DNA from 3 places in the Edwardsiella piscicida genome. Region 1 is predicted to be linked to each of the others. Evidence: predicted binding sites of a transcription regulator. Region 1 holds the regulator's gene; each other region holds the start of a gene.
What was found. Region 1 encodes LexA, which represses DNA repair genes until DNA is damaged. Its sites were predicted from a motif close to TNCTGTATGTACATACAGNA; they were not measured.
Positions count from the first base shown of each region.

Region 2: the regulator LexA is predicted to act here: its motif matches at 1,524-1,543, upstream of L1P05_RS07685 (metal-dependent hydrolase).
Region 3: the regulator LexA is predicted to act here: its motif matches at 1,193-1,212, upstream of L1P05_RS10520 (DNA translocase FtsK 4TM domain-containing protein).

Region 1 covers NZ_CP090968.1:258,473-260,740, reverse strand. Annotated here, with positions in the region: gene dinF (MATE family efflux transporter DinF) at 1-624, opposite strand, end outside; gene lexA (transcriptional repressor LexA) at 780-1,388, opposite strand; gene dpiA (two-component response regulator DpiA) at 1,509-2,195, opposite strand; gene dpiB (sensor histidine kinase DpiB) at 2,188-2,268, opposite strand, start outside.
Region 2 covers NZ_CP090968.1:1,678,148-1,680,415, forward strand. Annotated here, with positions in the region: gene L1P05_RS07680 (L-cystine transporter) at 1-631, opposite strand, end outside; gene L1P05_RS07685 (metal-dependent hydrolase) at 889-1,434, opposite strand; gene hxpB (hexitol phosphatase HxpB) at 1,592-2,251, opposite strand.
Region 3 covers NZ_CP090968.1:2,318,150-2,320,417, reverse strand. Annotated here, with positions in the region: gene lrp (leucine-responsive transcriptional regulator Lrp) at 659-1,153, shown strand; gene L1P05_RS10520 (DNA translocase FtsK 4TM domain-containing protein) at 1,307-2,268, shown strand, end outside.

The sequences.
Region 1 (2,268 bases):
CAGCGCGACCCCCATCAGCAGCGTGACATAGTCGGCAATCACCGTCGCCCAGGCGGCACCGGCCACCTTCCAGCCCAGTCCCACCACCAGCCACAGATCCAGCGCGATATTCACCGCGTTGCCGACGATCAGCAGCAGCACCGGCGCCCGGGCGTACTGCACCCCCAGCAGCCAGCCCAGAATCACCAGGTTGGCCAGGGTCGCCGGCGCGCTCAGCCAGCGAATCTGCATAAACAGCTGCGCCTGCGTCTGTATCGCGGCCTCGGCGCCGACGATCTGCAGCATCAGCGCGCTCAGCGGCTGACGCAGCAGGATGATGCCCACCCCGGCCAGCAGGGCCATGATCAGCGGCTGCACCAACGCCCGCGCCAGCGCCGGGCGATCGGCGGCGCCAAACGCCTGGGCACACAGCCCGGTGGTGCTCATGCGCAAAAATAGCAGCAGCATAAACAAAAAGGTGGTGGCCATGCTGCCCACCGCCACGCCGCCCAGATAAACCGGCGAGTCCAAATGGCCGATCACCGCCGTGTCGACGATACCCAGCAGGGGAACGGAGACATTCGACAGAATCATCGGCAGCGCCAGGCGCCACAGCGCCTTGTCTTCCTGGAAAAAGCCTCGCATCACATCGCTCTCATCGTTGGGCCGGATCGCGCCGGCGCGGCGCGCTGACGCCGCAAAAAAAAAGACCCCGCGAGCCGAAGGATCGCGGGGTGGGGGCCGGGGTAACGCGCTGGCCTGGAGGCGCAGAGGCGCTACGCTCCGGGGCGGGGTACAGCCTAGATCCAGTCGCCGTTGCGGATCACGCCGACGGCCAGCCCCTCAATGGTGAAGTTCTGCTCGCGCAGATCGACGACGATAGGCTGGAAGTCGCTATTTTCCGGCAGCAGCTGCACCATATTCCCTTGTTTTTTAAGGCGCTTAACGGTCACCTCATCCTCAATGCGCGCGACGACCACCTGACCGTTGCGGACATCCTGGGTCTTGTGCACCGCCAGCAGGTCGCCGTCCAGGATACCGATATCGCGCATCGACATGCCGTTGACCCGCAGCAGGAAGTCGGCGCTGGGCTTAAACAGCGACGGGTCGACCTGGTAAAATCCTTCGATATGCTGCTGCGCCAACAGCGGCTCGCCGGCGGCCACCTGGCCAATCAGCGGCAGCCCCGTCTCATCTTCCATCAGCAGGCGGATACCGCGCGACGCGCCGGAGACAATCTCGATCACCCCTTTGCGCTGCAGCGCCTTCAGGTGCTCCTCGGCGGCGTTGGGTGAACGGAAACCGAGGCGCTGGGCAATCTCGGCACGCGTCGGCGGCATGCCGGTTTGTTCGATATGATCGCGAATCAGATCGTAGACCTGCTGCTGCCTGGCCGTAAGTGCTTTCATTCCGCCCCCTGTTCGTTTATACAGTTTTGCTGTGAGTATATACAGGTAGCGGATAATTTAAAACCGCGAAATACACAAAACGCCGGCCCCGGCGTGCTTTCCGCCGCCGCCAGACGGCGCTCAGCTTTTCCCCTGCGCTCGGTAAATACGCTGCGGACGGCCCACCTTGCCATAGACGATTTCCGCCACAATCTGCTGACGCGCCGCACAGAACTCCAGGTAGCGCCGCGCCGTCGTACGGCTCAGCATCAGGCTCTGCGCCACGCTTTCGGCGGTATGGCGTACCGTATCGTCCACAAACAACCCCTGCACCTTCTCCAGCGTCAGGGCATCGATGCCGACCGGCAGATCCTCTTTGCTGTCGCCGCGCGCATAGGCGTTATACATGCTGTCTATCTGACGCTGGCTAGCATTCTGATGCCCGCTGAGCATGCTGTTGCGCTGCTGATAGCGCTCCAGCGTCTGCCCCAGGCGCTCGTAGGCGATGGGTTTGATCAGGTAGTCGAAGGCGCCGCTGCGTACCGCCTCGGAGACGGTGTCCATGTCGCTGGCGGCGGTGGTCAGCACCACCCCGCCCGGATAGCGCTGCTGGGTCAGCTCATGCAGCAGATGCACCCCGACGCCATCCGGTAAATAGTTATCCAACAGCACCAAATCCGGGTGAAAACTTTTAATCATCGCCCGGGCCTGAGCCAGATTGCCGGCCAGCCACAGCTGGCCGCAGCAGGGATGATTGCGGATAAACTCCGCGTGCATCTCAGCCAGCGGCGTTTCATCCTCGACGATTAATATATTGATTTTATTCATGTTCACTCTTCACCTTCGGGATAAAAACAGAAAATAGAGTGCCATAGGGCTGGTTGTCCTCCAGCGTAATGGT
Region 2 (2,268 bases), 1.4 Mb from region 1:
GTTCGGCGTCGTCTTTGAGCAGCTGCAGCGCCGCACAGCCGAGAATGGCGGCAAAGATCACCACGCTGATGATCGAGGTGGGATTGGCGCCGGTCAGCTCCGCAAAGGGGTTTTTCGGAATAAAGGAGAGGATCAGCTGCGGCACCGTTAGATCGGCGACCTTACCGGCATAGCTGCCCTGGATCACCTGCAGTCGGGCACTCTCCTGGCCCCCTTGAACCAGTCCGTCGGCGGTCAGGCCGAACAGGTCGGTCACGCCAACGCCAACCAGCGCGGCGATCAGGGTCGTCAACAGCAGGGTACCGATGGCCAGCAGGCTGATCTTGCCCAGCGACGCGGCATTGTGGAGCTTCACCACGGCGCTGAGGATCGAGACGAAAACCAGCGGCATCACGATCATTTGCAGCAGTTGAACATAGCCGTTACCGACGATATTGAACCACGCGATCGAGTGTTTCAGCACCGGGCTGTCGGCGCCATAGATCAGCTGCAGCGCCAGGCCGAACAGTACCCCGATAACCAACCCCACCAAGACCTTTTTCGACAGACTCCAGCGGGTGTGGCGCGAGCGAGCCAGCAGCAGTAGCAGGGCGACAAATGCAATAACGTTGCCAATAAGCGGTAGATTCATCCCAAAATCCTCTTCAGTCTCGGGGCATCCTCCCCCGGCGCCGTGGCGCGCCAGCGGTAAAGGGCTGACCCGTGATGGTCATTGTTATGGGCGACAACCTGCGATGCCGCCATTATGCGCGACAGAATATCAGGACTCTGACGTCCTGATTTAGAATCAAATGGAATTAAATATAACAATATTTTCGGAATATTCTGCAGCGCGCCGCGCGCAGTGTGACGGTGCGCGTGCTGCGGTTTACGTCGGGGCGGCTGGCGTTACCAATAGGTGGAGTGATGGCGCAGCCATTCCATCAGCGGCATCAGGCTGCCTTGCCAGTAGAGAGAGAACCCCACCAGCGCCAGACACAGCACCCGTTCGAGCTGGTTGCCCTGGCGGGTGACCAGCAGCGGCAGGCGAAAGCGCCAGCGGATCGGCCACAGCAGCGGCACGCCGGCCGGGGTGAGCATGTCGGCCAGCAGGTGGCTGAGATAGCCGATGATCATGGCCTGCAGGGCGTCAGCCGGGATCCCCCAGGCGTCGCTGGGCCATTCATTGTTGAGCAGGTAAAGCGCGCCGGCGACGGCCAGCAGGCTGTGGGTGAATCCCCGGTGCCCGAACGCTCGGGCTATCGGCGCGGAAATCCAGCGCAGACGCTGGCCGAGCAGTGAGCGGGGATGGTCGATGTCCGGTAGCAGGCTGGTCAGCAGGGCGCCTGGGATCATATGCCACCAGTCGCCGTGCGCCAGTACCGGCGTCAGCTCGGCCTTTTTCGCCATGATAATGCAGGCGACAGAAAAGAGAAGGTGGCCTTCCGCCGTCATGATAGTGCCTAATCTGAATACTGTGGATTTATCCAGATTATATCAGTCAGACAATTCTGCAATAGGTGACAGCGTCACCCTCGCGCGTTTGCTGTATAAATATACAGAAACGGGGCCTTTCTGTGCGGTTCTGTACGGCCCCGTGCCGCGCGGGGGGTTAGGGCTGCAGATCGCGCCCTGTCAGCTGGGTCAGCGAGGCCAGCTTCACGTCGGCGAGCGCCCAGCGCGGATCGTCAAAACAGGCGGCGGCGGGGACGACGATGGAGCGCATGCGCGCCGCCTTGGTGGCGATCATGCCATTAAAGGAGTCCTCTAGGGTCACGCAGTCCAGCGGATCGCTGCCCAGCGCCTGCGCCGCGCGCAGGTAGACCTCGGGATGCGGCTTACTGTACGGCAGGTGTTCGGCCGAGGTCAGATGGTCGAAGTACGCCTCCAGCTGGAACATGGAGAGCACCTCCCGCAGCATTGCGAGGGGGGAGGCCGAGGCTAACCCGATGCGCAGATCCTGAGCGCGACACAGCTGCAGCGCGCTGACGACGCCCGGCAGCAGCGGACGGGTCTCCCGCACCAGCTCCAGCACCCGATCGAGAATGCGCTGGCAGACCACCTGCTGGCTGGGACCTTGCCAAGGCTGGCGCAGATACCATATCCGCACGACCTGGTCGATGCGCAGCCCCAGGGTTTCCGGTACATCGTCATGTACGTTCAGCCCTAGCTGACTGAACACCTCCAGCTCACCGCGCAGCCACAGCGGTTCTGAATCGATCAATAGTCCATCCATGTCGAAAATGGCGCTGGTAATACGTCCGGTACTCATGAGGGCTCCTTGCGGTG
Region 3 (2,268 bases), 1.7 Mb from region 1:
AAACTTACGGTGTAAAAAAAGCGTGCAGCAACGGTGTTATCAATCTGTGTAATAGGTAATGACTATCAATAAGGTTAGTCAATATTAGTAAGATGCACTGATAATACGACAATATCCAGTCATTATCGCTAGACCATGGCGGTGAGTGGCGCGGAAAAGTAGCGAAATGAGCCAGGATACGGTGGTGCTTTTAACCTAGGGAAACGTTGCCTTAAGGTACCATTTGGCAGGTTCTTCTAGTTTTATTTCTTTTGCTTTGACAATCGGCTGTTCATTTGCGAAAACATGGAGGAGAGGAGGGGAAACGTTGCCTGGATTGGCGGGTTTGCTCTTATCTGATGAAAATGTGACCCGTGACATAAGGCCGGGTTGCCGCCTCGTGGGACGTGACCCGGTGCGTGAGTGGCATGATGGTCGGGGCCACACGGACGGTCGTTCTGCGCTCACCGCTGCGGCGGCAGCGCGCGAGCAGGCACGTAAAATAGGGGGAGACCCCAGCAGAAAATAGGCACCCCGGTCCCATCCGGCGGTCGCAGGAGATGGCAATGGAAATTGCCAGTTGACGGGCAGGCACAACGTCTTCTTTTGGGACTATTCCTTGGCAATGTGACCTTGTCGCAGGGATGGCAACAGGGAAGAATATAAGAGAGATAACAAGATGGCAGACAATAAGAAACGCCCTGGTAAGGATCTGGATCGTATTGACCGTAATATCCTGAATGAGTTACAGAAAGATGGCCGTATCTCCAACGTCGAGCTTTCCAAGCGCGTGGGGCTGTCGCCGACGCCGTGCCTGGAGCGCGTGCGCCGACTGGAGCGGCAGGGCTTCATTCAGGGCTATACCGCGCTGCTGAATCCGCACTATCTGGATGCATCCCTGCTGGTGTTCGTCGAGATCACGCTGAATCGCGGAGCGCCGGATGTGTTTGAACAGTTCAATACCGCGGTGCAGAAGCTGGAGGAGATCCAGGAGTGTCACCTGGTTTCCGGTGACTTCGACTATCTGTTGAAGACCCGCGTACCGGACATGTCCGCCTACCGTAAGCTGCTGGGGGAGACCCTGCTGCGTCTGCCGGGGGTGAACGACACCCGCACCTATGTGGTGATGGAAGAGGTGAAGCAGAGCAACCGCCTGGTGATCAAGACGCGCTGACGCGCGGACAGGTGCAAAGCCGCAATAATTTGGGTACACTCCTGTGTATGTATACAGTTTCAGCGCCGGGCGACGCCTCGGCGCTGTTCTTATGGCGGGCATGCAGCCTAGGCTGCATGCAATGGCAGAAAACAGGACCCTGGAGAGCCTTTCTTGAGCCAGGAATATACAGAAGAAAAAGAAGTTACCCTGAAGCACGTGAGCGGCGGACGGCGAGTGTATGAGGTGCTGCTGATTTTGGTAGCGCTGTTTGCCGTGTATATGATGGCATCGCTGGTGACGTTCGATCCCTCCGATCCCAGCTGGTCGCAGACTGCTTGGCATGAGCCGATCCACAATATCGGCGGCGGTGCCGGCGCCTGGATGGCCGATACACTGTTCTTCGTCTTTGGCGTACTGGCCTATGCCATTCCTCCGATCATGGTGATCCTCTGCTGGGTAGCCTACCGTAAGCGCGACGACAGTGGCCATGTGGATTACTTTGCCATCGCCCTGCGCCTGATCGGCATGCTGGCGCTGGTGATCGCCTCCTGTGGGCTGGCGGCGCTGAACGTCGATGATCTGTACTACTTCGCCTCCGGCGGCGTGATCGGCAGTCTGATCAGTAGCGTGGTGCTGCCGCTGCTGGGCAGCATTGGGGCTACGCTGGCGATGCTGGGCGCCTGGGCCGTGGGGCTGTCGCTGTTCACCGGCTGGTCATGGTTGACCATCGCGGAGAAGCTCGGCGCTCTGCTGCTCGGTGGTCTGACCTTGATGAGCAACCGCTCGCGCCGCGATGTGCGGGCGGACGATGACGACGACACCGAGGTATACGACGCGGATGCCTACGACGCGGATGAGCGTCGCGTCGCCGATATCGATACGCCGACGGCGGAGGCTCACCGCGTCGTCGATCCGCTGTTGGGCGAGGCGGACGATCCGCTGCTGTCCGGTCTGCGGGCGTCAGATGATGCGTCCGACGCCGCGCCGGAAATGAAGGGCCTGCGTCCGCTGGCGCAGGTGGATGACGCGCCGCCGCAGGCGCAGGATGACCCTGATACGGCCTTGGCGACGGCCGCTGCCGCCGCGGTGCTTAGCGCTCCGGGTATCGCGGCGACGCCTGCCGCGGTTTCCGC